3 regions of the Rhizobacter sp. P5_A1 genome follow, and region 1 is predicted to be linked to each of the others. Evidence: predicted binding sites of a transcription regulator. Region 1 holds the regulator's gene; each other region holds the start of a gene.
The links. Region 1 encodes LexA, which represses DNA repair genes until DNA is damaged. Its sites were predicted from a motif close to ACTGTATNNNNATACAGT; they were not measured.
Positions count from the first base shown of each region.

Region 2: a site for LexA is predicted at 5,712-5,729, ahead of imuA (translesion DNA synthesis-associated protein ImuA). Genes of this name have one in related genera too.
Region 3: a site for LexA is predicted at 8,960-8,977, ahead of AC1DTW_RS07455 (PA0069 family radical SAM protein). Genes of this name have one in related genera too.

Region 1 is NZ_JBFUKR010000010.1:157,749-168,084, forward strand. Features, by position in the region: gene AC1DTW_RS13680 (putative bifunctional diguanylate cyclase/phosphodiesterase) at 1-702, opposite strand, end outside; gene AC1DTW_RS13685 (hypothetical protein) at 891-1,286, shown strand; gene AC1DTW_RS13690 (asparaginase) at 1,283-2,230, opposite strand; gene lexA (transcriptional repressor LexA) at 2,337-3,029, shown strand; gene AC1DTW_RS13700 (helix-hairpin-helix domain-containing protein) at 3,041-3,343, shown strand; gene AC1DTW_RS13705 (DUF1993 domain-containing protein) at 3,344-3,856, opposite strand; gene AC1DTW_RS13710 (D-2-hydroxyacid dehydrogenase family protein) at 3,990-4,997, shown strand; gene AC1DTW_RS13715 (MFS transporter) at 4,994-6,160, shown strand; gene AC1DTW_RS13720 (chromate transporter) at 6,160-6,738, shown strand; gene AC1DTW_RS13725 (chromate transporter) at 6,735-7,280, shown strand; gene AC1DTW_RS13730 (hypothetical protein) at 7,283-7,804, opposite strand; gene AC1DTW_RS13735 (GNAT family N-acetyltransferase) at 7,897-8,403, shown strand; gene upp (uracil phosphoribosyltransferase) at 8,410-9,036, opposite strand; gene rlmB (23S rRNA (guanosine(2251)-2'-O)-methyltransferase RlmB) at 9,055-9,804, opposite strand; gene thrH (bifunctional phosphoserine phosphatase/homoserine phosphotransferase ThrH) at 9,875-10,336, shown strand, end outside.
Region 2 is NZ_JBFUKR010000014.1:86,655-96,990, reverse strand. Features, by position in the region: gene rarD (EamA family transporter RarD) at 1-413, opposite strand, end outside; gene AC1DTW_RS16610 (3-(methylthio)propionyl-CoA ligase) at 420-2,075, opposite strand; gene AC1DTW_RS16605 (MoaD/ThiS family protein) at 2,149-2,418, shown strand; gene AC1DTW_RS16600 (WD40/YVTN/BNR-like repeat-containing protein) at 2,488-3,528, shown strand; gene AC1DTW_RS16595 (hypothetical protein) at 3,736-4,272, shown strand; gene AC1DTW_RS16590 (YchJ family protein) at 4,297-4,701, opposite strand; gene AC1DTW_RS16585 (bifunctional helix-turn-helix transcriptional regulator/GNAT family N-acetyltransferase) at 4,698-5,642, opposite strand; gene imuA (translesion DNA synthesis-associated protein ImuA) at 5,811-6,629, shown strand; gene AC1DTW_RS16575 (Y-family DNA polymerase) at 6,697-8,265, shown strand; gene AC1DTW_RS16570 (VWA domain-containing protein) at 8,267-9,322, opposite strand; gene AC1DTW_RS16565 (DUF58 domain-containing protein) at 9,393-10,336, opposite strand, start outside.
Region 3 is NZ_JBFUKR010000005.1:186,148-196,483, reverse strand. Features, by position in the region: gene tilS (tRNA lysidine(34) synthetase TilS) at 1-269, shown strand, start outside; gene AC1DTW_RS07505 (aspartate kinase) at 356-1,624, shown strand; tRNA gene AC1DTW_RS07500 (tRNA-Ser) at 1,664-1,756, shown strand; gene AC1DTW_RS07495 (HupE/UreJ family protein) at 1,794-2,888, opposite strand; gene AC1DTW_RS07490 (hypothetical protein) at 2,933-4,111, opposite strand; gene AC1DTW_RS07485 (hypothetical protein) at 4,193-4,444, opposite strand; gene AC1DTW_RS07480 (DUF4331 domain-containing protein) at 4,453-5,934, opposite strand; gene AC1DTW_RS07475 (anti-sigma factor) at 6,120-6,815, opposite strand; gene AC1DTW_RS07470 (sigma-70 family RNA polymerase sigma factor) at 6,917-7,549, opposite strand; gene AC1DTW_RS07465 (restriction endonuclease) at 7,705-8,229, opposite strand; gene AC1DTW_RS07460 (hypothetical protein) at 8,413-8,874, opposite strand; gene AC1DTW_RS07455 (PA0069 family radical SAM protein) at 8,978-10,117, shown strand; gene AC1DTW_RS07450 (cation diffusion facilitator family transporter) at 10,139-10,336, opposite strand, start outside.

The DNA.
Region 1 (10,336 bases):
GACGCGTGACATGAAGCGCGTCACCGCGAGCGACAGCACGGTGGCGACGCCGGCGAGCAAGGCCGCATGCGCGGTCGGCAGGCCGATGATGTTGTCGGGCGCGCCGGACGACACCTCGTCGCCGATCGAGAGCCACAGCAAGCCCGCGATTGCCAGCCCGGCGCCGGCCGAGGCCGTCTGCACGAAGCGCGCGGGCAGCTGCAGCAGGCCTTCGCTCGCGAGGATGTAGGCCACCAGCAGGCCGCTGGTGCCGGCCGTGATCGCCGAGAGCAGCCAGGACTGCGCCCACAGCGCCGCCCACGGGTTCACCGGCTGCAGCGAGACCAGCAGCAGGCCGAACGAAGCGCTCGTTCCCAGCGCGACCCCGGCGCTGATGCGCAGCCAGCCGCGCCAGCCGGCGAGCGTGACCGCGGCGGACGCATAGAGCCCGAAGGCCGTGCCCATGCTCACCAGCCAGGACGCGAGCAGCAAGGCGCCGTCGTGCGACAGGTCGAGCTCGCCGTGGCGCGCCAGCAGCGTCAGCAACAGCGCGGCCGACAGGCTGGTGCCCCACGATGCGGCGCCGCCGAGCAGCCAGCCCCACGGACTGGCATGACGATGCGCGCGCGTGCGCCGGACCATGTCCAGCGCCACGTGCGGCAAATAGAGACAGAGCAACAAGGCGGCCGCGAACAACGCGACGCGGACGGGCAAGGCCTCCATCAGGTTCCCTTTCGAGCAGGATCGCCGAACAGCGGCGACTCGGGCCCGGCACGGCGGCATCTCGTCCGCCGTGCCGGGGCACTCGGGGGATATCGGCCGCGAGGCGGCACAACTTGATGCCGGAAGTAGTGAAAGCCCTAGCCCGTGGGGCTCAAGTCTCGCCGCGGACGGCCGATAGGCCGAAGACCATGCAAGACTTCACAACCTCCTGGCTGGTGCTGGCGGCGCTCGGCGCGGCCGTGGCGACCGGGGTCTGCCGCTGGCGCTACGGCCGCCAGCGACGCCGGCTCGAGCACCGCCTCGGCAAGCTGCAGAGCGACCGCGATGCGCTGCAGGAGCAGGTCAAGCAGGCCCGTCAGCAGGTCGCGCAGCTGCAGAAGGATCTGTCGACCTGGCGCATGGCCTCGACGACGGCGGCCTCCGCGAAGGCTGCCAGCGCGCCGCCGGCCGCGGCGCGGCTGAGCGTCAAGCTAGCGCCGGAGATCGCGGCGGGGCTGGTGTTCGAAGCGCCCCAGACCACTGCGCACGGCTTCGCCGACACGCAGCCGTTCGATTCCGACGACGCCACGCCGCGTCGACCCTAAACCGCGCCCGTCACCAGGCGCAACAGCAACTCGACCCGCGCCTTCGCGGGCGTGAGGTCGTCGGCCGACGCGAGCGCGGTGTCGCCGGCGTCCAGCAGGCGACCGTTGCCGCAGCGGGTGCTGCGAAGCACCTGCACGCCGCCGTCGCGCTGGGCTTCGAGCAGCGCCGTCTCGAGTTCATGGTGCACGCTGCCGTTGCCGGTCGCGGCCACGACAAGACCCCGGACGCCTGCCGCGCACAGCGCCCGCACGACCGCGGCGTTCGCGCCGGCATGGCTGGTCACGATCGCGACGAAGGGCCACCGATCGGCATCGGGCAAGGCCTCGACGCCGATCGCGGCGCCGCTGTCCGGCCACGCGCGGAACAGGCGCAACCGGCCCTCCTCGACGATGCCGATCACGCCGGCGTCGCCGGCGCTGAACGCGTCAATCCGGTACGGATGCACCTTGCGCACGTCGCGCGCGCCGAACAGTTGTCCACCCAGCAACGCGACGACGCCGCGCGCGCCCGCGATGCGTGCGACGACGACCGCGTCGAGCAGGTTCTGCGGGCCGTCGGACTGCAGCGCGGTGGCCGGCCGCATCGCCGCCGTTAGCACGACCGGCTTGGCCGGCGCCAGCACGCGCTGCAGGAACCACGCGGTCTCTTCGAGCGTGTCGGTGCCGTGGGTGACGACGAGGCCGGCCACCTCGGGCCGGGCCAGGTGCAGCGCGCAGCGCAGCGCGAGCGCGCGCCAGGTCGCGTGGTCCATGTCCTTGCTGTCGAGTTGCGCGACCTGCTCGACCTCGAGTGCGACGCCGGCGAGCGCCGGCACGCCGCGAACGAGGTCGGCGACCGCGCGTTGCGCGGCCACATAGCCGACGTTGTCGGAGGGATCCGCCGAGGCGCCCGCGATCGTCCCGCCGGTGCCGAGCACGACGACCTTCGATACATGGTTTTGCATTTTTCTGGAAGCTGGATGAAAATACAGGTGCTGGATGAATTTCCAGTGAGGCGGGTGCGGTGCGAAGGCACAGCGCTACCCAAGCCGCCATCATCAAGGAAATCCCGTGTACGAACCGCCCAAGCTCACCGACCGGCAACAGCAGATTCTCGATCTGGTGCAAAGCGCGATCGAGCGCACCGGCGCCCCGCCCACGCGCGCCGAGATCGCCAGCGAGCTCGGCTTCAAGTCGGCGAACGCCGCCGAAGAGCACCTGCAGGCGCTCGCACGCAAGGGCGTGATCGAGCTGGTCGGCGGCACCTCGCGCGGCATCCGGCTGCGCTCCGAGACGCTGCGCCAGCTGAACCTGCAGCGCGGCAAGCAGTTCAGCCTGCCGCTGCCGAGCCTCGCGCAGCTGACCCTGCCGCTGATCGGCCGGGTCGCGGCCGGCAGCCCGATCCTGGCGCAGGAGCACATCGACCAGACCTACCTGATGGAGGCCAGCATGTTCCCGCGCCGGCCCGACTACCTGCTGAAAGTGCGCGGCATGAGCATGCGCGACGCCGGCATCATCGACGGCGACCTGCTCGCGGTGCAGCGCACCAAAGACGCGAAGAACGGGCAGATCGTCGTCGCGCGGCTCGGTGACGAGGTCACCGTGAAGCGCTTTCGGCGCACCCGCAACAGCATCGAGCTGATTCCCGAGAACCCCGACTTCCAGACCATCGTCGTGCCCACCAGCGGCGCCGACGCCGGCGAACTGCAGTTCGAACTCGAGGGCCTGGCCGTCGGCCTGATCCGCAACAACATGATGATGTGACGGCGACAACCATGGCCGCAATCAAGTCACCCAAGGCCGCCAACGCCGCCGAATGCACTGCCCTCGAGCAGCTGCCGAACATCGGCCCGTCGCTGGCCGCCGACCTGCGCCTGATCGGCATCGAGCGCCCTTCCGACCTGCGCGGCAAGGATGCGTTCGTGCTCTACCAGAAGCTCTGCGCCGCAACCGACCAGCGCCACGATCCCTGCGTGCTCGACACCTTCATGGCCGCGGTCGATTTCATGCGCGGCGCGCCGGCCGCGCCCTGGTGGCACTACACGCCGCAGCGCAAGGCGCTGTTCGGCCAGGTCTGATCAGGACCTGGGCGCGCCCAGGTAATCCATCTTGCCGAGATCGACGCCGTTGTGGCGCAGCAGCGCGTACGCGGTCGTCACGTGGAAAAAGAAGTTCGGCAGCGCGTAGTGCTTCAGGTAGGCCTCGCCCTTCATCGTGATCGGGCCGGTGCGGCGCGGGATCGTGATCTCCTTGTCTTCGCTGCCGTCGACCTTCGCGGCCGGCACCGAGTTGATGTACTCGATCGTCGCGCTCACGCGCTCGCGCAGGTCGGCCAGGCTCGCCTCGGCGTCGTCGAACTTCGGCGCGTCCACGCCGCCGAGCCGCGCGATCGCGAATTTTGCGGTGTCGCAGGCGATCTGGACCTGGGTCGTGAACGCCAGCATGTCGGGTGCGAGACGCGTGCCGAGGTAGACGCTCGGTTCGAACTTCTTCGCCTGCGCGTGCGCCTCGGCCTTGTCGAGCCAGACGCTCAGGTTCTTGAGCATCGTGATGAAGATCGGCGCGCTGGCCGAGTGCATGGTGATCGACATGGTTCTTGTCTCCGGGTCATTGGGTATGCGAGCCGGCATGCTACAGGCTCGCGCTTCGGCGTGCACAATGAAGGTCGAGCCTGCGGGCAATCGCCAGGCACCCGCCGGGCAACAGCGAGCGACCCCGATCCCCGTGAACATCATCATCCTCGACGACTACCAGGACGCCGTGCGCAAACTCAAGTGCGCCAGCGTGATGGAGGCACTGAACGCGAAGGTCTTCACCAACACCGTCAAGGGCATCGGCCAGCTGTCGGTGCGCCTGCGCGATGCCGATGTGCTGGTGCTGATCCGCGAGCGCACGCAGTTCCCGAAGCAGCTGCTCGAGAAGCTGCCGAAGCTCAAGCTGATCTCGCAGACCGGCAAGGCCGGCCCGCACATCGATGTCGAGACCTGCACGCGCATGGGCATCGCGGTCGCCGAGGGTGTCGGCTCGCCGGTCGCGCCGGCCGAGCTGACCTGGGCACTGATCATGGCCTCGATGCGGCGGCTGCCGCAGTACATCGGCAACCTGAAGCACGGTGCATGGCAGCAGTCGGGGTTGAAGGCAGCGTCGATGCCGGCGAACTTCGGCCTCGGCATGGTCCTGCGCGGCCGCACGCTGGGCATCTGGGGCTACGGCAAGATCGGCCAGATGGTCGCCGGCTACGGCAAGGCCTTCGGCATGCACATCACGGTCTGGGGCAGCGAGTCGGCGCGGGCACGGGCCGAGGCCGACGGCCACGCCGCGGCAGCGAGCTGCGAAGCGTTCTTCGAGACCTGCGACGTGATCACGCTGCACCTGCGGCTGCACGACAGCACGCGCGGCGTCGTCAAGCTCGACGCGCTGTCGCGCATGAAGCCGACCGCGCTGCTCGTCAACACCTCGCGTGCCGAGCTGATCGAGGAAGGCGCGCTGGTCTCGGCGCTGAACCGCGGCCGGCCGGGCATGGCCGCGGTCGACGTGTTCGAGAGCGAACCCATCCTGCAGGGCCACCCGCTGCTGCGGCTCGAGAACGCGGTCTGCACGCCGCACATCGGTTACGTCGAGCAGGACAGCTACGAGCTGTACTTCCAGGCCGCGTTCGAGAACGTCGTGAATTTCATCAACGGCACGCCGACGAACATCCTGAATCCCGAGGCCTTGCGAGTGCTCAGATGACCGAGGCAGCGCCGCTGCGCGGCGGCATCCGCTGGGCCCTGATGTTCGGCAATTTCGTGATCGGCTGCGGCGTGATGTCGGCGGCCGGCACGCTGAACGACATGGCGCGCTCGCTGAACGTCTCGGTCGCGCTGGCCGGCCAGCTGATCGCGATCGCCGCGGCGACGATGGCCTTCGGCGCGCCGCTGCTCGCCGGCTGGGTCGCGGGGTTCGACCGGCGGCGCCTGCTCGCGATCGCGCTGCTCTGGTACGGCGCCGGCCATGCGATCAGCGCGCTGATGCCGAGCTATGCGGCACTCTGGCCGGTGCGCGCGCTGACGATGCTCGCCGCCGCGGTGTTCACGCCGCAGGCCGCCGCCGCGATCGGCTTCATGGCCGCACCGCACGAGCGCGGCCGCGCGATCACCTTCATCTTTCTCGGCTGGTCGATCGCCTCGGTGCTGGGGCTGCCGATGTCGGCCTGGATCGGCGAGACGCATGGCTGGGGCGTCGCGTTCGACGTGGTCGCCGCGCTCGCGCTCGTCGCCGCGGTCTGGGTGTTCGCGGTGATGCCGGACGGCGTGCGCCCGGCCGCGCTCTCGCTGCGGGCCTGGAAGGATGTGCTGACGAACCCGGTGCTGATGGCGATGGTGCTCGTCACGGCCCTGTCGGGCGCCGGCCAGTTCACGCTGTTCTCGTACTTCGCGCCGTACTACCGGCACACGCTCGGCGCGAGCACCGAGCAGATCACGCTGCTGCTGATGTGGTTCGGCGTGTTCGGCCTGATCGGCAATGTCGTGCTGACGCGCGTGATCGACCGCGTCGGACCGAACGTCGCGGTCGCGGTCACCCTGTCGATGATCGCGCTGTCGATGCTGGTCTGGCCGCTGGTCTCCACGCTCGTCGGCATGGCCGTGATCCTGATCCCCTGGGCGCTCGGCTGCTTCGCGTCGAACTCGACCCAGCAGGCGCGCTTGAGCATCGCCGCGCCGGCGTTCGCGCCGGCGCTGATGGCGCTGAACACCTCGGCGATCTACCTCGGCCAGGCCGCCGGCGCCTCGAGCGGCGGCTGGCTGATCGCACACGGCGGCTACGCGCCGTTGAACTGGTTCGGTCTCGCGTGGCTGCTGGCCGCGATCGCGCTGAGCCTCTGGGCCGGCCGGCGCAAGGCGGTGTTCGCCTGATGGTCGCCGCTGACGAGGCACTTGCTGCGCCGGGCTCGCTGGGCGAGTTGTTCTTCGCCTTCAATCGTCTCGCGTTGCAGGGCTTCGGCGGCGTGCTGCCGGTGGCGCAGCGCGAGTTGGTCGAGCGCAACCGCTGGCTCACGAAAGACCAGTTCGTCGAGATGCTGGCGATCAGCCAGGTGCTGCCGGGCCCGAACGTCGTGAACCTCGCGCTGATGTTCGGCGACCGCGCGTTCGGACTGCGCGGCGCGCTCGCCGCGCTCGGCGGGATGCTGCTCGCGCCGATGTTCGTCGTGCTCGCGCTGACGGCGCTGTATGCGCGTTTCGTCGAGTACCCGATGGTCACCGGCGCGCTGCGTGGCATGGGCGCGGTCGCGGCCGGCCTGGTGCTGTCGACCGGCTTCAGGCTGCTCGGCACGCTGAAGCGCAACGTGATGGGCCTGCCGATCTGCCTCGGCTTCGGCGCACTGACGCTGATCGCGACGGCGTGGCTGCGCCTGCCGCTGGTCTGGGTCATCCTCGGCCTCGGTTCGCTGGCGATCGCGGTGGCCTGGCACCGGTTGCGGCTGCGCACATGAACCACGACGCCTCCGACCTGTTCGGCCTGTTCACGCACTTCCTGATCCTGAGCCTGCTCGCGGTCGGCGGCGCGATCACGACCGTGCCCGACATGCACCGCTACATCGTCGCCGAGCACCACTGGCTGACCGATGCGCAGTTCACCGCGTCGATCGCGATTGCGCAGGCGGCGCCGGGGCCGAACGTGCTGTTCGTCGCGGTGCTCGGCTGGAACGTCGCCGGCCCGCTCGGCACGCTCGCGACGATGACCGGCATCCTGCTGCCTTCGACCGCGCTCTCGCTGTGGGCAACGCGCTGGGGCGCGCAGCGGCGCGAGACCCGTTTCGTGCGTGCCTTCACCGCCGGCCTGACGCCGCTGACGCTCGGCCTGCTGCTCGCGACCGGATGGGTGCTCGCCGAGCCGTACCTGCGCGATCCGGCGCAGCGCTGGGGCGCCCTCGCGCTGATCGTCGTCAGCATCGCGGTGATGCTGCGCACGAAGCTGAGCCCGATGTGGCTGGTCGCGCTCGGCTGCATCGCCGGCGCGCTCGGCTGGGTCTAGGTCTAGACCAGCGCGCGCTCGACGACCTCGGGCAGCGCGTGCAACTCCTCGACCACCGAGGCCGGCACGTCAGACCAATCGCTCGCCACCGCCTCGCGGTGCGCCGCCGCGACGAGCACATCGGCGCCACCGTCGACCGACGCACTGACCATCAGGCTCAGTGGCATCGCGGGCCGCGAGTCGGGCTGGTTCATCACGACCAGCGTGCCGCCGATCGATGCCGCAAGCACCAGCACCGGCGGCGAACCGGGAACCTTCGCGAGCACCGACAGGCCACGATCGCGTGCCGCCGATTCGATGCGCTGCAGCGTTTCGCTGACGTCGTAGCGGCTGTGACGCAGCAGCCGCATCGCGTGGCTGCGCTCGGTCTCCGACCAGGTTCGCAGCGGGATCATCGCGGCCATCACGACGGCGAGGCTGCCGGTCATCCAGAGGCGGAACGGCCGCGCGTCGATGGCCGGCGCGATCACGCCGGAGGACTCCTGACGCCAGCGCTGCACCAGGGGTTGGACTATGCTTTTCATGGTGCTAGGGTAGGAGCGCCACGTGACAGCGGCAAGACATATAGAGTCAAGTTTGGTAAACCGATGACGGGGTGCGCAGGACCGCGTTCGAGATGAAAAGCGTACGTCACCTGTACACCCTCACGGGCCGCGGCGGCGCCTGGCGCGCGGCCTTGCGCAGCCCGCCGGCGGCGTGCCGCGCGGTCACCGCGGCAGACGCCGACGCGCTCGCCGGGCTGCTCTACGAAGCCTATCTCGGCACGATCGACGACGAGGGCGAAACGCTCGCGCAGGCCCGGATCGAGATGCGCGGCTTCTTCGCCGGCAAGTACGGCGCGCCGCTGCTCGATGCCTGCGTGACCATCGAGCGTGACGGCCGCTCGATCGCCGCGGCGCTGATGTGCGACTGGAACGAGCGCCACCAGGTCGTCGCCGGCCCGCTCGTCGCGTACGTGATCGTGCACCCGAGCGCGCGCGGCCAGGGCCACGGCATCGCGGTGATGAACGCGGCGCTGACGCGGCTCGCCGAGGCACGCTGGGGCCGTGTCTACGCGGTGATCACCGAAGGCAACACGCCCTCCGAGACGCTGTTCGGCAAGCTCGGCTTCACGCGCTTGTAGCGCTCGTCACTTGGTCCCGAAGATCTTGTCGCCGGCGTCGCCGAGCCCGGGGATGATGTAGCCGATCTCGTTCAGGTGGCTGTCGATCGAGGCCGTCCAGCAACGCACGTCGGGGTGCGCCTTCGCGAGTGCCTCCACACCTTCGGGCGCGGCGACGAGCACGAGCGCACGGATGTCCTTGCAACCGCGCTTCTTCAGCAGGTCGACGGTCGCGATCATCGAGCCGGCGGTCGCGAGCATCGGATCGATGATCAGCGCGGTGCGCTCGTCGAGCTTGCCGACGAACTTCTCGAAGTAGTTCTCGGGCTGCAAGGTCTCGTGGTTGCGCGACAGCCCGACGACGCTGACCTTCGCGCTCGGGATCATGTCGAGCACGCCGTCGAGCATGCCCAGCCCGGCGCGCAGGATCGGCACGACCGTGACCTTCTTGCCGCTGATCCGCTGGATCTCGGCCGGGCCGCTCCAGCACTCGATCGTCGTGGTCTCGAGCGGGAAGTCGGCCGTGGCCTCGTAGGCGAGCAGCCGGGCGAGCTCGTTCGTCAGCTCGCGGAACTTCTTCGTCGAGATGTCGTTCTCGCGCAGCAGGCCGACCTTGTGCTTGACCAGCGGGTGCTTGACGTCGATGACTGGCATGGGGAACTCCGTTGGGGCTTAGACGCTCTTCGGCGCGCGCTGGCGCACCGCTTCGTACAGGCACACGCCGCTGGCGACCGAGACGTTCAGGCTCTCGACCGCGCCGGCCATCGGCAGGCGCACGAGCTCGTCGCAGGTCTTGCCCGTGAGCTGGCGCATGCCGCTGCCCTCCGCGCCGAGCACCAGCGCGACCGGGCCGGTCAGGTCGAGCTCGTAGAGCGAACGCGGCGCATCGTCCGAGGTGCCGACGATGCGGATGTCGCGCTCCTTCAGCTCGTTCAGCGTGCGCGCCAGGTTCGTCACCATGAAGTACGGCACGGTGTCGGCGGCGCCGCTCGCGACCTTCGCGACCGTCGCGTTGATGCCGACCGCGTGGTCCTTCGGCGCGATCACCGCGTGCGCGCCGGCGCCGTCGGCGACGCGCAGGCAGGCGCCGAGGTTATGCGGGTCGGTGATGCCGTCGAGCACGAGCAGCAGCGGCGGGCCCTCGACGGCGTCGAGCGTGTCGTCGAGTGAATGGCTGAGCGCGATCGCCTCGACGCGCGCCGCGACGCCCTGGTGGCGGTGCGAGCCGCTCAGCTTCTGCAGGCGATCGTCGTCGCTGTCGATCAGCTTCGCGCCGGCATCGCGTGCACGCTCGACGAACTGGCGCATGCGCTGGTCGCGCCGCGTGGTGTCGACATGAACCTCGAGCACCGACTTCGGTGCCGATTTGAGGCGGACCGTCACCGCGTGAAAACCGAACAGGACCTGCGTACCTTTTGTCATGCGCCGATGTTACGCGCGCGTCGGTCGGGTACGATCCCGCCGCCCTCACCCCGACGCGCCGGAGACCCCCATGCAAATGATCTGCCTCGACCTCGAAGGCGTGCTCGTGCCCGAGATCTGGATCGAGTTCTCGAAGCGCAGCGGCATCAAGGAGCTCGCCCGCACGACCCGCGACGAGCCCGACTACGACAAGCTGATGAACTTTCGCATCGGCCTGCTCGCGCAGCACCGGCTGAAGCTGGCCGACATCCAGGACGTGATCGCCGGCATGGGCCCGATGGAAGGCGCGAAGGACTTTCTCGACGAGCTGCGCAGCCGCTACCAGGTGCTGGTGCTCTCCGATACCTTCTACGAGTTCGCGCAGCCGCTGATGAAGCAGCTCGCGTGGCCGACCTTGCTGTGCCACAAGCTCGAGGTCGATGCCGAAGGCTTCGTGCGCCGCCACGTGCTGCGCCAGCCGGACCAGAAGCGCCACGCGGTGAACGCGCTGCGCGGGCTGAACTTCCAGGTCATCGCGGCCGGCGATTCGTAC
Region 2 (10,336 bases), on a different contig from region 1:
AGCCACAACACCCCGACCCCCGCGATCGCCAGCGCGGCCCATTGCGCGCGGCGCGGTCGCTCGTGCAGCAGGCTGTAGCCGAGCAGCACGTTGACGAGCGGCGTGATGAAGTAGCCCAGGCTCGCGTCCACCACGTGGCCGTTGTTGACCGACCAGATGTAGGTCAGCCAGTTGGCCGAGAGCAGCAGCGCGCTGGCGGCGAACGCCCCCAGCACCTTCGGGCGGCGCAGCACCGCACCGAGCCAACCCCACTGGCGGCGCGCACCGAGCAGACCGAGCAGCAGCACCAGGCACCAGACGATGCGGTGCGCCAGCACTTCGCCCGGCGCCACCGTCGCGACGATGCGGAAGTACAGCGGGAACAGCCCCCACCAGGTGAAGGCGAGGGCGGCATAGACGATGCCGGAATGCAAGCGCGCTCAGTCCTTCTTGAGCAGGCTGTCGCCGTACTGCTCGCGCAGCCGGTTCTTCAGCATCTTGCCGGTCGCGCCGAGCGGGATCGCGTCGACGAAGACGACATCGTCGGGTGTCCACCACTTCGCGATGCGGCCTTCGAAGAACCCGAGCAGCTCGTCACGCGTCAGCTCGACGCCGGGCTTCTTCACGACGATCAGCAGCGGCCGCTCGTCCCACTTGGCGTGCTTCGCGGCGATGCAGGCGGCCATCGCGACCTTCGGGTTCGCCATCGCGATGTTCTCGAGGTCGATCGAGCCGATCCACTCGCCGCCGGACTTGATCACGTCCTTGCTGCGATCGGTGATGTGCATGTAGCCATCGGGGTCGATCGTCGCGACGTCGCCGGTCGGGAACCAGCCGCGCCCTTGTTCGTCGACCATCAGCGGGTTGCCGCCTTCGTCCTTGAAGTATTTCGAGATGATCCACGGCCCGCGCACCAGCAGCTCGCCGGAGGTCTTGCCGTCCCACGGCAGGCTCTCGCCTTCCGGGCCGATGATCTTCATGTCGACGCCGTACACCACGCGGCCCTGCGTGCTCTGCACCGCCATGCGCTGTTCCGAGCTCTGATCGACATGCTTGCCCTTGATCACCGCCGCGGTACCGACCGGGCTCATCTCGGTCATGCCCCAGGCGTGCAGCACGTTGACGCCGTAGCTCTCTTCGAACGCCTTCATCATCGCCGGCGGGCAGGCCGAACCGCCGATCACGGTGCGGCGCATCGTCGAGAACTTCAGCCCGTTGGCCTCGACGTAAGCGAGCAGGCCCTGCCAGACGGTCGGCACGCCGGCCGAGATCGTCACGCGTTCGGTCTCGAACAACTCGTAGAGCGACTTGCCGTCGAGCCCGGCGCCGGGGAAGACCAGCTTCGCGCCCATCATGCAGGCCGCGTACGGCAGGCCCCAGGCATTGACGTGGAACATCGGCACGACCGGCAGGATCGCGTCGCGCGCCGAGACGTTCAGCGCATCGGGCAGCGCGATCGCGAAGGTGTGCAGCACGGTCGAACGATGGCTGTACAGCACGCCCTTCGGGTTGCCGGTCGTGCCGCTGGTGTAGCACAGCGACGAGGCGAGGTTCTCGTCGAAGTCCGGCCATGCGAAGCGGTCGTCACTCGCATCGATCAGGTCTTCGAAGCACAGCAGGTTCGGGATCTTGCTGTCGCCTTTGGAAGGATCGGGCATGTGCGCGCGGTCGGTCATCGCGACGAAGGCCTTGACGGTCTTGACGCGCCCGGCGATCGCCTCGATCAGCGGCAGGAAGGTCATGTCGAAGAACAGCACCTGGTCTTCGGCGTGGTCGGCGATGTAGACGACATGGTCCGGGTGCAGGCGCGGGTTCAGCGTGTGCAGCACGGCGCCCGAGCCCGAGACCGCGTAGTACAGCTCCATGTGGCGATAGCCGTTCCAGGCCAGCGTCGCGACGCGATCGCCGGGCTTGACGCCGAGCTTGCCGAGCGCATTCGCCATGCGGCGCGAGCGCGCGGCCAGCTCGCGGTAGGTGCAGCGGTGGATGTCGCCTTCGGTGCGGCGCGAGACCACTTCCTGGTCGCCGTGGTGGCGCTCGGCATGCACCAGCAGCGACGAGATCAGCAGCGGCTGCTGCATCATCAAACCGTTCATGTCGTTGTCTCCGTAGTCTTGAGCAGGGCGTTCACGATTGATTGTGGCGCAGCCGCGCGGCATCATGGCGCCGATGGCACGCATCGTTTTCACTCAACAGTTGCGGCGCTTCACCGAGACGCCCGAGGTCGATGCGCCGGTCGAGACCTTGCGCGCCGCGCTCGACGCCGCCTTCGCGCTGAACCCGCGACTGCGCGGCTACGTGCTCGACGACCAGGGGCACCTGCGCGGCAACGTCGTCGCCTTCGTCGACGGCCGACGCTGCGCCGAGCGCATCAGGCTCGACGACCCGCTGCGGCCCGACAGCCGGGTGCATGTGATGCAGGCGCTGTCGGGCGGCTGAACCAACGAGGAGGCGACCGTGATCGACCGACAACGCGCCTGGGTCGCGACCCGCAAGGGCTTGTTCGAGATGCGCCAGCGCGGCGGCGCGTGGGCGATCGAGCGGGTCATCTTTCTCGGCGAGCCGGTGTCGATGCTGCTGCCGCCGCAGGCCTCCGGGCGGATGCTCGCGGCGCTGAACCTCGGCCACTTCGGCGTCAAGCTGCACGCCTCGGACGACGCAGGCGCGACGTGGCACGAGCTGCCGACGCCCGCCTACCCGCCGCAGCCCGACGGCGAGCCGGTCGCCGGCGTGGCCTGGAAGCTGGTGCAGATCTGGTCGCTCGAGGCCGGTGCGGCAAGCGGCACGCTGTGGGCCGGCACGCTGCCGGGCGGCCTGTTCCGTTCGGACGACAACGGCGAGTCGTGGCGGTTGGTTGAGTCGCTCTGGAACCAGCCCGGCCGCGCCGAGTGGTTCGGCGGCGGCTACGACGTGCCCGGCATCCACTCGATCTGCCCGCATCCGGCGCGGCCGGGCGAATTGCTGGTCGGCATCAGCTGTGGCGGCGCCTGGGTCAGTACCGACGACGGCGCGAGCTGGCGGCTGCAGGCCGACGGCATGCACGCGGCCTACATGCCGCCCGACCAGGCCGAGAGCCCGAACACGCAGGACCCGCATCGCATTGTGCGCTGCGTCGCGCAGCCCGACGTGCTCTGGTGCCAGCACCACAACGGCGTCTGGCGCTCGGGCGACAACGCGCGCTCGTGGCAGGAGGTGCGCGGCGCGCCGCTGTCGAGCTTCGGCTTCGCGACCGCCGTGCATCCCGACGATGCCGACACCGCGTGGTTCGTGCCTGGCGTGGCCGATCAGCAGCGCGTGCCGGTCGGCGGCGCGCTGGTCGTGAACCGCACGCGCGATGGCGGGCGCAGCTTCGAGACGCTGGGCCGCGGGTTGCCTGCCGAGCACTGCTACGACCTGGTCTATCGCCACGGCCTGGCTGTCGACGCAAGCGGTCGCCGGCTGCTGATGGCGAGCACGACCGGCAACCTGTGGGCGAGCGACGACGGCGGCGATCGATGGGCGATGGTGCAGGCGCATCTGCCGCCGATCTACGCCGTCCGCTTCGACTGACGATCGCGAGCGCGGCGCGCGCGACTCACATCCGCTCACGCGAGTGTGGCGAACACCGCACATCCGAACGACGAACGTGGGGGCGACCCCCATGCGAGGGATGTGTTGTCACATAGAGCGGCCGAAAATTGCGGCATGCGTTGAGCCCGTCGTCGCGAGCTCCGCTGCACCGGACAGGCGCCACACTGTTCCGGCCAAGGATCTGCCATGCCGCAAACCTACAACGTTGGAGCCCGCTCGCTGTTCGTCACCGCCACCGCCTGGGTGTTCATCGTGCTGGCGGCACTGACCAGCATCTCGGCACTGGTGCAGAACGCGGCGGTGGCGTCGTTGATGCCGGGACTGCAGGTGGCGACCGCGCGCCTGCCGTTGCTGACCGGGCTGCTGATCGGCTACCTGCCGTGGGTCGTGGGCATCGGCCTGGTGATGTCGCTGGCCACGCTCGCTTCGGCGATCGGCCTGCTGATGCGCCTCGACTGGGCGCGCCGCAGCTTCATCGTGCTGCTGGTGGTGGCGATCTTCGCGAACCTGCTCGGCCTGTGGCTGCAGCAGGAGGTCGTGCAGTCGGTGGTCAGCAACACGCTGAACAGCGTCGCGATCCCGCAGCAGGCGATGGGCGTGTTCGGCGGCTTCGTGACCGCGGCGCGCGTGATGGCCGTGCTGATGACGCTGGTCGGCTGCGCGTTGCTGGGCTGGATCATCCGCCGGCTGATGTCGGCGACGGTGCGGCAGGAATTCGCCTGAGGAAGCGCCGGGCCGAGACTGCGCTCAGGGCGCGTCGCCGTCCACGTAGTACCAGCGGCCCTCTTCGCGCACGAAGCGGCTGAGTTCGTGCAGGCGCTCGGCGCGGCCGCCGAGCTTGCTGCGGGCGATGAACTCCACCGTCGCGTGGTCGGCGTCGATCGGCGTGTGACGCCGCAATTCCAGACCCAACCACTTCAGCCCCGGCGGATTGGGCGCCAGCGACGCCGGGCGCGTGCTTGCATGCCAGGTCGCGATCAGGTAGTCGAGACGGTCGAGCACGAAGGCGCTGTAGCGCGAGCGCATCAGCGCCTCGGCGCTCGGCGCCAGCAGGTGCAGCGGGCCGGCGTGGTAGCGGCCGCAGCAGGCTTCATAGGGCAGGGCGTCGCCGAGTGTCGCAAGAGTCCGGCAGGGGCAGGGCAGCGGCGTCATGCCAGCGCGAGCTCCCAGGTCTCGCCGACGAGGTCGTGGCCGAAGCTGTGATGCGACTCGCTGTGCGTTGGCACATAGCCCGCCTGGCGGTAGATGGCGCGCGCGGCGAACAGGTTGGCGTTGGTCCAGAGCATGATCTTCCGATAGCCCGCTTCGCGCGCGAAACGCGTGCAGGTGTCGACCAGTTGCCGGCCGAGGCCGAGGCCGCGTGCCGCGGGTTCGACCAGCAGCAGGCGCAGCTGGGCCGTGCCGTCGATCGGCGCGCGCGTGCTGTCGTCGCGCGCCTGGACCAGGAAGATGCTGCCCAGGCGCGCGCCGTCGCGCTCGGCGATCCAGCACGCTTCGCGCTGGGGGTCGAAGTGCTCGATGAAGTCGGCGGCGATGCGCGCCACGAGCGCCTCGAAGCCGATGTCCCACGCGTACTCCTGGGCATAGAGCGCGCCATGGCGCGAGATCACCCAGCCGATGTCGCCGGGGCGATGCGGGCGCAGCGTGGCGGGTGCGCCGCGTGCCGGCGATTCGCCAAGCAGCTGCTCGATGCCCGTCATCGACTGCAGCAATTGCTGCTGCTGCGTTTCGGTCAGGGTCGCGAGCAAGGCGCCGATGTCGTCGCGCGAGCGCGTGTCGAGCGGCGCGAACGCGCGTTTCCCCACGGGGGTCAGGCGCAGGTGCTGCTGGCGCGCGTCGTCTTTCGAGCGCGTGCCCTGGATCAGTCCGCGTTCCTTGAAGCCGGTCAGCAGGCGGCTGAGGTAGCCGGCATCGAGGTCGAGCGCGCGCGCGAGCTCGGTCGCGGTCAGGGCATCGTGGTGCGCAAGTTCCCAGAGCAGACGCGATTCGGTGAGCGTGAACGTCGAGTCCAGCAGACCTTCGTGCAACGCGCCGATGCGGCGCGTGTAGAAGCGGTTGAAGCGGCGGACGGTTTCGATGCGGGTGTCGAGCATGGTGGTCGATTCTTCCGCAGATGATTGCCAAAAGCAATCAATTGGGAAATCCCTGAGCTTGCGCAATGAACTGTATAAACGTACAGTCTTTCAATGGACTCGCTGCCTGCTTTCGCACCGCCGACACCGCTTCCGGCGGTGCACGCCGCGCGAGCACTGTACAGGCACGTGGTCGATCCAGCGCTGGCGCCCACCTCGGGGTTGCCCGAGGCCGCGACTGTCGCCCGCCCGGCGCCGATCCGCCCCGAGAGCCTGCATCCCACGCTCTGGTTCGGTCACCAGCTGGCCCGGCATGGCGATGCGGCGGTCACGAGCGGCTTCGCGGCGCTCGATGCGCAGTTGCCCGGCGCCGGCTGGCCGCGCCGGGCCTTGACCGAATTGCTGTTGCCGCATCCGGGCGTCGGCGAGATCCGTCTGCTCGCGCCCAGCCTGGTCGCGACGCAGAACGCCGGTCGGCTGGTGATACTGTTCGATCCGCCCGCCACGCTGTCGGCCACGGCACTTGCGCAGCTCGGTTTCGAGGTCGAGGAACTGCTGATCGTCAACACCCGCACCCGCGTGATCCCCGGCACCGACAGCCTGTGGGCGCTGGAGCAGGCGCTCAAGAGCGGCCATGTCGGCGCCGTGCTGGCGTGGCTGCCGCCGCGCTTGCGGGCCGAGCGCCTGCGCCGGCTGCAGCTGGCCGCCCATGCCCACGACGGCCCGGCCTTCGTGTTCTGCGAGATGAGCGCGGCGCAGCGTCCCACGGCCGCGCCGCTGCGCCTGGCCTTGCGCGCCAGCGGCGCCGATGCGCTCGCGGTGCGCGTGCTGAAACGCCGCGGCCCGCCGCTCGATGCGCCGGTGCGGCTCGCGCTGCCGCCGGTGCTGTCCGAGGTGGCGCAGCAGCGTGCGCAGGCGGGCCTCGAGCCGGCAGGCGCAGCCACGGCCGTGTCGACGCAGCCGATCGGCCTGCACCCCGCGACCTTCGTCAACCTCGCCGCCGGCTGATTGCAATTCGCGGGCCGCTTGAAGCGCAGCATGCGATCCATGGCGCATCGTCAGAACCTTCTTCACCGTGCTCTGGATCGCTCTGCACCTGCCGCAGCTGTCGCTCGAATCGTTCGCGGCGACGCTGCCGCACGAATCCGCCGATCAGCCGCTGGCGCTGCTGGACACGCATTCGATCCTTGATGTCAACGCCCCGGCCCGCGCGCTCGGTGTCAGGCCCGGCTTCAAGTGCGCCACCGCGCTGGCGCTGGCGCCGCAGCTGACGCTGGGGCTGGCCGATCCGGGTCGTGATGCGCAGGCGCTGACCGCGGTCGCGCACGCGGCGCTGGCGTTCACGCCGATGGTCGTGATCCAGCCGCCCAGCGATGCTGCAGCCACCGGCGCGCCCGATGCCGCGCCCCACACCGTGCTGCTCGAAGTGCAGGCCAGCCTGCGCTACTTCGGCGGCCTGCCCGCCTTGCTGCAGCGGCTGCAGGCTGCGCTCGTGCCGCTCGGGCACCGGCTGAACATCGTCAGCGCGAGCACCGCGCTCGGCGCCGCGCTGCTCGCACGCGTGCACGCCAGGCTGAACTGCGCCGACCTCGCCGCCACTTGCCGCGCGCTCGAGCGTGCCCCGGTCTGGCTGCTCGGCCCCGGCCGCGTGCATTGGGAGGCTTTGCAGGGCATGGGCCTGCGCACGCTGACCGATCTGAAGCGCGTGCCGCGCGACGGCCTCGCGCGCCGCTTCGGCCCGGTCGTGCTGAGCGAGCTCGATCGCGCGACCGGCGCCCGCCCCGATCCGCGCGAGCCGCTCGCACTGCCGTCCGCGTTCGAGAGCCGGCTCGAACTCTTCGCCCGTGCCGACACCACCGAGCAGCTGCTGCATGGCGCCACGGTGCTGCTGACGCGACTGGTGGCGTGGCTGTCGGCGCAGCACGCTTTCGTGCGCCGCTTCACCCTCGTGATGGCGCACGAGCGGCGCTCGCGCCGCGATGCGCCCGGCGCCGAGACCACCGCTCTGACGATCGCGCTTGCCGAGCCCTCGCGCGACAGCGTCCACCTGCGGCTGCTGCTGCGCGAACGGCTGGCGCAACTGCAGCTGCCCGCACCGACGCTGGAACTGCGCCTGCACGCCGAAGACATCGCGCGCCGCGCGCCGCCCAACACCGAGCTGTTTCCGACGCCGGCCTGCGAGCAGGAGGGCCTGATCCGCCTGATCGAGCGGCTCCAGGCGCGCCTCGGGCGCGAGCAGGTGCTGCGGCTGGAGGCGCGTGAAGACCATCGCCCCGAGCGCGCGACCGCGTGGTGCCTGGCCGACGCGCAGATGCGCCCGGCGCGCGCGCAAGGCAGCGCCGGCCGCCGCGTTTCATCCGCCGTGTGCAGCAACCTGGTGCGCCCGGTCTGGCTGCTGCAGCGCCCCGAGGCGCTGGCCGAGTGCGAGCTTCTCGGCGAGCGCGGCCCGCTGCTCGATGGCCAGCCGCTGCAATTGCTCAGCGGCCCGGAGCGCATCGAATCCGGCTGGTGGGACGCCGATCTCGTCCAGCGCGATTACTACATCGCGCAGCTGCCCGATGGCGCGCTGTTGTGGATCTTCCGGGAGCGCGTGCCGGTGCCGGGCTCGCGCCTCGCGTGGTTCCTGCAAGGCCGGTTCGGCTGAATCAGGCGACCCTGCCGAACCACCATACCGACAAGCCTGCCGCCAGCACCACCAGCAAGGCGCCGGCGGCCGCGAACAGCGCGCTGATCTCGGTTTCCTTCTTCTCGACGATCAGTCGGGTCGACAGGCCTTGGTACACCTGCTTCAGGTCGGCCGCGGTGCCGGCGTAGAAATAGTCGGCGCGGGTCAGGTTCGCGATGTTCTTCAAGGTGTCTTCGTCGAGCCGCACGCGCATCGACCAGCCCTCGAAGCCGATCGTCTCGCCTTCCTTGGTGCCGATGCCGACGGTGTAGACGCGCACGCCGCGGTCGGCGGCCATCTTCGCCGCCTCGACCGGGTCGGGGCCGGTCGTGCGCTGGCCATCGGTCAGCAGGATGATCGCGGCCGAGCCGTACGAGCCCGGCGCGACCGGCGTGAACGGTGGGCGCGGCTTGTCGCCCGGCGCCGGCGGCATCTCGCGCTGGCCGGTGATCTGCGAGAGGTCGATGCCGGCGTCGGGGAACAGCGTGGCCAGCGACAGCACGATGCCGCTGCCGATCGCGGTGCCGCGCTGCAGCTGGAAGCGATCGATCGCGGCGACGACGTCCTCGCGGCTCAGCGTGGGCGCCTGCACGACCGCGGCGGTGCCGGCGAACTGCACGACCGCGATGCGCACGCTGCGCGGCAGCTCGGCGACGAAGGCCTTGGCGGCCTCTTTTGCGGCGGTCATGCGATCGGGCAGCACATCGGCCGCGCGCATGCTGCCGGAGACGTCGATCGCCAGCACGATGGTCTTCTCGGCCGACGGCAAGGTGATGACCGCGGCCGGCCGCCCCACGGCGACCAGCAGCGCCGCCATCGCCGTCAGCAGCAGCGCCGGCGGCAGATGGCGGCGCCACGCCAGACCCTTGCTCATCGCCTGCTTGACCAGCCCGAGGCTGGCGAAGCGCAGCGCGCTCTTCTTGCGCCGGCGCAGCAGCCACACGTACAGCAGCACGAGCAGCGGCAGCGCGATCAGCCCCCACAGCATCTCGGGCCACAAAAAGGTCAACGGCAGCTTGAACGGGAGATCGTTCATTGGTGCACCCTTCGGCCTACGGCCGGTCCCGCCGGGCGGGAATGAGCCTCTACGGGCGGCCGGGCGAGGCTCATGTCGATGCCCCGGCCCAGGCCGACAGATGCCCGCCGACATCCGCACGGCCCGGCCTGCCGCTCCAGTTTGCGAGCCGGCTGCGCTGCTTGCGCAACTCGGCGAAGCGCAGGATTCCGTCCATCAGGTCGGCGTCGGTCGACAGTTCGAGGGTGTCCACGCCGGCGCGCGCGAGGCCTTCGCGCAGCGCCGTCTCGCGCTGCTGCGCGGCCGCCGCGAAGCGCTTGCGGAAACCGCGGTCATGCGTGTCGACGACGAGCTCTTCGCCGCTCTCGGCGTCGCGCATCGTGACCAGGCCGAGGTCGGGCAGCTCCATCTCGAGCGGATCGAACAGGCGCACCGCGGTCACTTCGTGGCGCATCGCGAGCTGCGCCAGCGCCTGCTCCCAGCCCGGCGCGCTGATGAAGTCGGAGATGACGAACACGGTGCTGCGGCGGCGCACGATGCCATGCGCGGCGGCGAGCAGGTCGCGCAGGTTGGTGGCGCCGGTCGGGCTCTGTTCGGGCCGCGAGGCCATGCGCTGCAGCAGGTTCAGCACGTGCACCCGGCTGCTGCCGGCCGGCAGCACGGTGTCGACCTCGGTGCCATAGAGCAGCGCGCCGACGCGGTTGCCGTGACGCGTCAGCAGCCGCGCCAGCACGCCGACGAACTCGCGCGCCAGCGTGCGCTTGGTGAGTTCGTTCGAGCCGAAGTCGACGCTCGCGCTCAGGTCGACGAGAAACCAGGCGGTCAGCTCGCGGTCTTCGGTGAACTGGCGCACATAGGGCTGCTGCAGCCGCGCGGTCACGTTCCAGTCGATGTGGCGCACGTCGTCGAAGTGCTGGTACTCGCGCAGATCCGCCAGATCGAGCCCGGCGCCGCGCCACAGCGTGCGGTAGTCGCCCTGCAGCAGGCCGTCGAGGCGGCGGATGACCGTCCACTCGAGGCGCCTGAGCAGCGCCT
Region 3 (10,336 bases), on a different contig from region 1:
GCGTGCCGCTCGCGTGGCTCGCACAACTCGAGCTGCGCGCCCGCCGCGGTGGCGAGCAGTTCCAGGCCGGCCGGGGCCGGCCGCCGCGCAGCCTGAAGAAGCAATACCAGGATGCCGGCATCCCACCCTCTGAACGCGACGGACCGCTGGTCTACAGCGGCGGTCAGCTCGTCTTCGTTCCCGGGCTGGGCCTGGACGCGCGGATGCTCGGTCTGCCGGGCCAGCTGCTGGCCGGCCTGCGCTGGGTGGCGCACGCCGACAACGGCTGACGCCGGTCCGCTGAACCACCGAAGTTAGAATCGCGGGCTCGCCCTCGTGCGGGCATTTCGACTCCCTCTGCGACCTGATTCACCCCATGGCTCTCACAGTCCACAAGTACGGCGGCACCTCGATGGGCTCGCCGGAGCGTATCCGCAGCGTCGCCAAGCGCGTCGCCAAATGGGCTCGCGCCGGGCACCAGATGGTGGTCGTCCCGTCGGCGATGAGCGGCGAGACGAACCGCCTGCTCGGTCTGGCGAAGGAACTTGCGCCCGAGAGCGTCACGCCTGCGCTGCAACGCGAGCTCGACATGATCGCGTCGACCGGCGAGCAGGTCTCGGTCGGGCTGCTGTCGATTGCGTTGCAGACCGAAGGCATCGAGGCCGTCAGCTACGCCGGCTGGCAGGTGCCGATCCGCACCGACTCGGCCTACACCAAGGCACGCATCCAGAGCATCGACGACCAGCGCGTGCGCGCCGATCTGGCGGCCGGCAAGGTCGTGATCGTCACCGGCTTCCAGGGCGTCGACGAACATGGCCACATCACGACACTGGGCCGGGGCGGCTCGGATACTTCGGCGGTCGCGGTGGCAGCCGCGCTGAAGGCCGACGAGTGCCTGATCTACACCGATGTCGACGGCGTCTACACCACCGATCCGCGCATCGTCGCCGAAGCGCGCCGTTTGAAGACGATCAGCTTCGAAGAGATGCTCGAGATGGCCAGCCTCGGTTCGAAGGTGCTGCAGATTCGCTCGGTCGAATTCGCCGGCAAGTACCGCGTGCCCTTGCGCGTGTTGTCGAGCTTCACGCCCTGGGACATCGACATCGCCGAAGAGGCCAAGTCGGGCACCCTGATCACCTTTGAGGAAGACGTAAAAATGGAACAAGCCGTTGTCTCGGGCATCGCGTTCAATCGCGATGAAGCCAAGATCAGCCTGCTCGGCGTGACCGACAAGCCGGGCATCGCGTTCATGATCCTCGGTCCGGTCGCCGAGGCCAACATCGATGTCGATGTCATCATCCAGAACGTCTCGCACGATGGCCGCACCGACTTCTCGTTCACCGTGCATCGCAACGACTACGCGCGCACGATGGATCTGCTGAAGACCAAGGTGCTGCCGGTCACCGGCGCGACCGATCTGATCGGCGACGCGAAGATCTGCAAGGTCAGCATCGTCGGCATCGGAATGCGCTCGCATGTCGGCGTCGCGAGCCGCATGTTCAGTGTGCTGAGCGAAGAGGGCATCAACATCCAGATGATCACGACGAGCGAGATCAAGACCAGCGTCGTGATCGACGAGAAGTACATGGAGCTCGCGGTGCGCGCGCTGCACAAGGCCTTCGATCTGGAGCAGCCCGCGACCTGAAGACGCGGCCGTTCGCAGGTTAGAATGCGCGCTGTTTACGGAGCTGTGACCGAGTGGCCGAAGGTGCTCCCCTGCTAAGGGAGTATGTGGGCAAAACCTGCATCGAGGGTTCGAATCCCTCCGGCTCCGCCAAGTGATGCCATGAGAAGGCCCCCAAAGGGGCCGCGGTTCATGGCAGCAGGCTAACCTGCAAGCTGCGTTCGATCGTCCACGCCAGCGCCAGCGTCGCGATCGCGGCAGAACCACCTCGCACCGCGGCCAGGCGGTACCAGGGCGCGCTTCGCAGCGCACATGCCAGCGGAAGCAACAGCGCGACCAGGGCTAGTTGGCCGAGCTCGACGCCGAGGTTGAATCCGAGCAGCGGCATCAGGATGTCGCCGTTGCGCAGTCCCAGGTCCTGCAGCGGACCGGCGAAGCCGAAGCCATGCATCAGGCCGAAGAAGGCCACCATCAGCCAGCGTGGACCGCGCGCGAAGGGCCACAGGTTGTCGATGGCGGCCACCAGCACGCTCGCGGCGATCATCGACTCGACCCAACGCGATGGTGGCGCCAGCACGCCCGATGCGGCCAGAGCCAGTGTCAACGAATGGGCCAGCGTGAAGGCCGTCACCAGGCGCAGGGTTTCCTTCCAGGACGAGGCGGCGCTCGACCGCGGCACCCACCGCTTGCCGTCGCGGCGCCAGACCGCGACCAGCAGCAGCGTGACCAGGAACAGGATGTGGTCGAGCCCCGCCGCGATGTGCCGCGTGCCCTCGGTCACGAAGCCGAGAAACGACGGACGACCTTGCGGCGCGGCCTCGCTCACGTCGAAGCGCTGCACCCCGGCGCTCGGCACGAGCACCGCGCTGACCTCGTGTCGTGGCGCGACGATGCGCGCGATGCCACGGTGCGTCGGATCGCTGTCGCCGAACAGGCGGTAGTCGAGTTCAAACCGTTGCACCGGCTGCGAACATTGCAGCGTGCGCTGCAACACCGCGTAGCGGCCGTCGGTGTGCTCGACGATCTGCGGCGCCGACGAACGGATCGGGCGGCATGCGTCGCCGTCCATCGTTACGCGCACGCCATTGGCCGCGAGGCGCTCGATCTCGTCCCAGCGACGCCGGACCTCTCCCCAGCTCAGCGCGCCGTCGTCGTCTGCATCCAGGTTCAGATCGCGATCGAGGTCGCGCAACGCGATGTCCGTCCGCTGCTCGACCGTCGCACCGTCGATGCGCCAGCTCAGGTAGGCGTCGCTCGCCTTGTGCGCCTGCGCGGTTCCGGCCAAGGCGAGGGCGAATATCAGGCCTGCGGCACGCCGATGATTCGTTCTCATGGTCGACCGCCCGTGGTGTCGGCCAGACGGACATCGATTCGGCCGGCATTCCCGGCCCAGGCGCGCACCGGATCGGCGGCCGAGGGCTGCCCCGCGGCGTGCGCGGCGCGCCACAGCAGCACCGCGTCGGCCGGCTCCTTCTGGCGGCCCCAGTTCTCGCGCGCCAACACGAGCGCCCGGGCTGGGTCGGCGAACACGTCGAGCGCGAGCCGCGCCTCTTCACGGGCGTGCAGGCTCTCACCGCGCAGGCGTGCACTTGCAAAGCGCGCGTTCATCGCGCTTGCGGTCTGCGCCGCCAGCGGGTCGTGCAGACGGTGCAGCGCAATGGCACGACGCAGCAGCAGCGCGTCGGCGTCGCGGTCGGCCGTTTGCGTCAACGCCAGCGCGTCAGCATTGCGCCCCCGCTCCAAGAGCCAGTCGGCATACGCTGCCAGGGTGTAGACGTCGGCGTCCGTGGCGGCCGCCTCCGCGAAGCGGGCCTGGGCAGCGGCGTGGTCGCCCATGCGCTGCGCCAGTTCGCCCCGCACCAACGACAGCCACCGGTCATGCGGCGCTTCGCGCGCCAGCGCCGCAAGTCCGGCCGCCGCTTCGTGCGGATGCCCGGTCAGGCCGCGCAGCTCCGCAGAGCAGGCGCGCGCGGGGATCGACAGAGCCTGGCCCAGCGCTTCGAAACGCGCGGTGCGCAAGGACGCGCAGGCTTGTTCCGCGTCGGTCAGACGGCCCGTCACCTGCAGCACCGCGGCACGGGTCAGGCCGGCTTGTGCCTGCAGGGCCAACGGCGCCGCCGGGTCGTTCGTCAGCGCTTCCAGGTCGACCAGCGCCGCCTCGAATCGATGCTCGCTTTGCCGGACCGTCGCGCGCAGCAGCCGCACCGGGTGCGGAGGGTTGGGCAGTGCCCACCAGGGTGCCAGCGCGGCCTGCGCCACGCCGAGCTCGCGCGGATCGCCCTCGTGGCGCGCGCGCTCCAGCGCGGCGCGTGCGGTGGCCAACGCGAGCGGCAGGTTGCGGGGTTCACGCGCCAGTTCGGCCCGCTGCGCACGCGCGGCGCTGTCCCAGCGGGTCGGCAGTCGCTGGACGATCTCCTGATCGTTCGCCGGCGTGAAAGGCGCAGCCCACAGTGGCGCGCCGGCGACCGCCAACAGCGCCACGGCGGCTCGGCTCCAAAGCGTCTTCATGGATCGCTCCTGCGATGCCGGGCGACGCAGGCGCCGCCCGGCAGAACGGTCGAGTCGAGGGTCGACTTGACCCGGCCCCGCTCAATTCACGTCGATCGGCTCGGTGGTCTCCGACGTCGGCCGAACCACCTTGTCGATGTCGAGCGGCAGCGCCCGATCGTCGGCCAGCAGCGATCCGACGTAGGTCGTGTAGGCCTGCGACGATGCGCTTGCGTTGGCCGGGACCTCGCCGCTGAACGCCGGGTCGTTGCCGAACGAATCGTCGGCGTGGCCGCCCCCGCAGCCGGTCAGGACCGCGACGGCACTGATGAACACCCAGGATGTGCGTTTCATGGTCGGCCTCACTTGCTGCCGGGAATCGGCGTGTTCAGGTACGGAAAGCCGGCCAACAGCGGCACGACCGCCTGATCGACCGCGTCGTGCAATTTCAACGATGTCGCGCCCAGCGGCACCGCCGACGGCTTGCAGGCCGCGCCGAAGCCGAGCGCATCGTTGTTGCCGTTGGCGACGCACAGACCGCCCATCATCGCGACCAGCGAGACGTCGACGACGTCGTCCTTCGGCCGGCGGCCGTTCGGAAAGCCGGCGTTGTCGCTGCCGCCGGCCAGGATGTTGCCGACGATCCCGAGACGGTTCTGCTGCGCGAAGGGCACCGGCAGGATCGCGGTGTTCAAGCGCAGCATCTCGGATGGAATGACGTTGATCGGCTGGTTCACGCCCTTGATGCCGGTCAGGAACGTGGTGACCAGGTCGTTGCGTGGAAAGTTCGTCGGCGCGGTGTTGGGCAGGTTCAGCGCGATCTCCAGCAACGCGGGCAGCGTCGGGTTGGTCACGTAGTCGGCAAACTGCGCGTCACCCGAGGGCTTCGAGGCGTTGAACTTGTCCTTGTCCTTCAGGCCGATAACGACCTCGTTGACCAGCGGCATGCCCAGGCGCGACACCTGGACCCAGGCACCACCCGGCTTCTCGCTGGCATGGTGTCCCGACGGCGGCTTGCCATTGAGCAAACGGGCCTGGCGCAGACTGGCCGTCGTCCAGCCCCCGATGACATCGTCGCCACGGATCAGGCAACTCTTGTGCACCTCCAGCGCGAGCGTGGTGATGTTCTTGTCGCCGATGGTGTTGGGTACGGCGCCGATCAGAGCCGGATCGGTGAGCACGGACACCGGCGCGTTGACCAGGTCGAAGATGGTGCCGAGGTTGACGGCGAACGGATCCTGTCGTTGCCCGACGAAGACGCGGCCGGGCAGATTGCAGCCGGGAATGTTGACGTTGTACAGGTGCTTGGCGGCGTACGCAGCGTAGTCGGCAATCGTCTTCACGCCGATGTTGTCTACCGGCTTGGCGAACGTGGCGCTGTTGTTGGCCGCGTTCGTGACCGCTTGTGCGCTGCCGGCGCGTCGATCACCGCGAACGACGCTCACGGTGTAGCTCTCGGCGACTTGCAGGTTCGCGTCGTTCACGTTGGCCACCGGGCCAGCCTGGATCAGCGGGATGGCGACCGACTTGCCGCCGATGTTCAGATTGACGCCGGCGCCGCCACCCGCGAGCGTGTTCTTGAAGCGGAACTGGAACGTCAGGTCTTCCTTGGCGTCGCCGTTGTTGTCGATGTGGATTTCGTACAGCGCGTTGGGGTCGAGCGAGAAGTAGTTCGGGCCGCCGTACGCGTCCTGCAGCGGCAAGTAGTTGGCGATCAGCGTCACGTAGTCCGCGCGGCCGGATTCGTAGCTGCGGAACATGTAGAAGTCGGTCGCGTCGACCTTCGGCACGGTCGTGATGAAGGGCGCTTCGCGGTGACTCGAGGCGCAGACGCTGCCCGCCATCACGGCGAGGGCCAGCGGGACGGCGGCAAGCCCGCTGTAGCGGTTCGGTAGTTTCACGATGGGTCTCCTTCGAGCAGTGGGCAGCGCAGGGTTGCGCTGATGAACGACGCCGCACTGACGGCGTCTGGTCCCACTTACGCAAGCGTGGCCCGATCGGATGCGCTCGGGTCGACCCAAGCGCAGCTTCAGGTCTGCAGCTTGCCGACCGCGACGATGGGCCCGGTGGGCGCGCCGGTCGTCGAGCCGCCGGCGGGCTCGACGCTGACCGCGAAGGCCGCCGTGTCGCGCAGCAGCTGCGAGCGCAGCAGCGTAGTTGCCCCGGTTGCCTGCACCAGGCCCAGCGAGCGCGGCGCGCCTTGTGCAGGCACGGCCCAAAGTTCGAGCGTGCGACCCGGCGTCATCGCGATCTCTTTGAGCGGCTTCAGCACCAGCGCCCGTCCGTCTGCGCTGACGCTGGCGACGAAGCTCGTGTTCAGGACCTCGGCGGCCTCGGGATTCGCGCCCAGCACGATGACGATCGGGGCCTGCGGAGAAGGCGCCTGCCCCGCGATCAGAAACATCGCCAGGGCCGCTGCGCCGGCGACGCCGCTGACGGTGCGCCAGACCCCCAGGCGCTGCCACCAGCGCGGCGCCGCGTCGTGCGGCGTCGAGTGGACGAACAGCCGATTTTCGATGCCGTGCCAGACCCGGTCTGGCGGCGTCACGGCCGGCACGCTGGCCGTCAGCGGTGCCAACCGCTGTTGCCACTGCGTCACCGCGTCGCGCATCCCGGGGTGGGCTCCGAGCAGCGCGTCGAAACGCCGTCGTGCCGGGCCTTGCAGCGTGCCCAGCACGTACTCCGCCGCCAGGCGGTCCGCGAGTTCTCGGCGGCCGTAGTCCATCTCAATTCCTATGCACGGCGGCAGCCAGCCTGAAAGGGGCGTGCTTCATGCTAGGGTCTGTTTGCTGAGTCACGCGAGCCCTCCCATGGCGTTAACAGGCCCTAGACCGGCGCCGAGCCATGCGCCGGCGGACGCCCGAGACATTCCTTCAGCGCGATCAGTGCGCGGCGCACCCAGCTCTTCACGGTGCCCAGCGGCTGGGCCAGCAGTTGAGCGACCTCGGAATGCGACAGTCCCTGGTAGTACGCCATCGCGACGCATTGCTGCTGCTCCGGCGACAACTCGCCGATGCAATGCGATACCTCACGCATGCGCGCCGCTTGCAGCAACAGTTCGAGCGGGCCCTTGTCCTCGCTCGGCATCGTGTCCAGCAGGTCGCTCGTCGCATCGCCGTCGCCGGCGCCCGACCGCACCGTGACGGTCGCGATCTGGGTCTTGCGCCGGCGCAGGCTGTCGATCGCGCGGTTGCGCGCGATGCTCGTGAGCCAGGTCATCGGCTGGGCGCGTGCCGGGTCGAATCCCTGTGCGGCATGCCAGATGTTCACAAAGATGTCCTGCAAGATGTCCTCGGCATGGCCTCGATCCGGGTTGATACGCAGGATCACGCCGAAGAGATGCGCGCTGGTCGCCTTGTAGAGCGTGGCAAAGGCCGCACGATCGCTGAGCGCGACGCGAGCGAGCGTCTCGCCCAGCACTTCGGTGCGGTCCGACCACTGATTTTGGGGAGAAGCCATGCTGCCTCGCGAGTTCCGGGGCAGTATGCCGCAGCAAGGTGCTGGACCCCCTTTACCTGCGTGGCACCGCGTGCGAGCCCGGACGAACATGAACACAGGCCCCTCGGGGTCCGTTCCTCATTCTGAATCGCGCCCGCCCGCTTCGAGGAAAGCCTTCAGCGGGGTTGCGCCGCGCCGAGCGTCGACTCGCGTCGCGTGGCGGCGCGGGCCTTGTCGATCAGGCTGACGAGCGCCGATCCTTCGATCAAGCGGATGCCGCAGGTCGCCGCGAAGATCGTGGCCTCGCGGCTGAAGCGGCCGATCGTGAGCGCGAAGCCGCCCTCCGCACCGTGCGCGGTCATCGTCCGGTGCAAGGCTTGAACCGCATCGATACCGACCTTGGCCACCTGCCAATGCTTTGAAAGCACGATGAAGGTCTGGCGCTCGCGACGCAGCATCAGGGCGGCCGAGCGGTCGCGGCCAGCTTCGATGATCTGGTAGCCCTGCAGCTTGAACGCCTCGCCGACCAGGGCTTCGAATTCACGCGCGTCCATGCCGTCGAGCGAGGTCGCGGCGCGGCCTGGCGTTGCCGGCAGGTCAGCGCCGTCGCGCGCGCGGCGCCGAAGCGTCCAGACCGCCCCGATCGCGACGAGCACCGCGGCGAGCAGCGACAGGCCGACGCCGATCAGCGCGTTCAGCATCGGGTGCCTTCGCGGCGCGTTGCCGGGTGCGATCGGTGGTGTCTGCAGGGGAAGGTCATCGGTGCGGTTCGGGTGGCGGACGGAATGCGCCCGCGATCACTCTAGCGCTGCTGTTCAGGGCCGTGGCTGCGCGGCGCGTGCACTTCATCACGCGCGCGCGGCGCGAGCGTGATGACCGGCAGCTCAGCGCGCGCTGAGCAGGTGCTTCATCCGGTTCAACGCCTGCTTCGGCGTCATCTCGTACTTGATCCCGGTCGCCTTCTCGCGCCGTTCCATGGCCATCCTGAGTGCATCGAGCCTGCCATGGCGCTCGGCCGAGTAGCTGGTCGAGCGCGGCTTGCCGTTGACGCTCCAGGAGGCGACGAAATACAGGTAGGGGTGCTCCGAAAACCGCACGAGGCGCGGCCGGATGCCGATCACACCGCTGGTGTTGTTCGTCTGGGCGACGACGCGCGCACCCTTTCGCGGTGTGGTCGGCGGTGCGAGTTTCTTCAGTTCGGCCTCGGCGGCTCGCGCCTGCGCGAGCGCCTTGCGCACGCCGCCGTACTTGCGCACCGCGAAGAACTTCGTCATCGAGGCGTGTCGCGGGCCGACGCGGACTTGATAGCCCTGCGTCGATCCGGAGTTGATGTGTTGGATTGACATTCGATTGACCTTTGGTGCGAAGAATAGCCCCTGCAAGACCTGCGCGTGCGACCTCGGGGCAGCGCTCGCTTGCGGACGCGTCGAGACTGTGTATATTCACAGTATGAAAGGAAGCCGACGAATCGATGCATCGGAGCGGGACGATCCCGCGGCGAACGCGCGGGAACCCCAAAAGGGCCGCGGCACGGTTTGGGCGATCGAGCATCGGTTCACGCATCGGCTCGGCGAGGCCTACGACGACGGCTGGGGCACGCTGGATCAGCAGGCCACCGAGGAAAAGCTCGCGCCAACGACGACGATCATCGAAGAGCACGCCAAGTCGATCCTGTCGCGCAACGATTCGCCCGACATCTCGTTCGACCTGTCGGTGAACCCGTACCGCGGCTGCGAGCACGGCTGCATCTACTGTTTCGCGCGGCCGACGCACAGCTACCTGAACATGTCGCCCGGGCTCGACTTCGAGACCCGCATCGTCGCGAAGGTGAACGCCGCGGAACGCCTGCGCGAAGCCTTCGCGAGCCGCAGCTACCGGCCATCGTTGCTGAACCTCGGCTCCGCGACCGACGCCTACCAGCCCATCGAACGCAAGCTGTGCATCACGCGCGCGCTGATCGAACTGCTGGCCGAGTGCGCGCACCCGTTCTCGCTGGTCAGCAAGTCGTCGGGCGTCGAGCGCGACCTGGATCTGATCGCGCCGATGGCGCAGCGCGGGCTGGCGGCGGTCTACATCTCGGTGACCTCGCTCGACCCGGCGCTCGCGCGCATCCTGGAGCCGCGCGCGGCATCGCCGCAGCGGCGGCTGCGCACGATCGAGGCGCTGGCGAAGGCCGGTGTGCCGGTCGGGGTCAGCGTGTCACCGGTCATCCCGTTCATCAACGAGCCCGAGCTCGAGCACATCCTCGAAGCGGCGGCCGAGGCGGGCGCCAGCTCGGCGTTCAGCATCGTGCTGCGGCTGCCCTGGGAGGTGAACCCACTGTTCCAGCAGTGGCTGGAACAGCACTTTCCGCAGCGCGCGGCGCGCGTGATGGCGCGCGTGCGCGAGATGCGCGGCGGGCGCGACTACGACGCGAGCTTCGGCACACGGATGAAAGGCGAGGGCGTCTGGGCCCAGCTGCTCGAGCAGCGCTTCCGGAAGACGGCGGCGCGGCTCGGCCTGAACCGCACGCGCATCGAGCTCGACCTGACGCAGTTCAAGCGGCCGCTGGCACCGCGCCGCGACGGGCAGATCGATCTGTTCGGCTGAGCGGCGTGCCGGCTCGCGGCGTCAGTCGCGCAGATCGGGCTCGAAGAAGACCCAGCGCACCTGCGGGAACGCGACATGAAGCCCGCGCTCGACGATGTTGACTGCGCCGATCAAAGCGACATCCGAGGCCTGCGGGCGCATCCTGGCCTTCACTGCGACCATGACCTCGCCGCCCAGCTGCTGCGTGATCAGGCTGTAGACCTGTTCGACCTGCGCCTC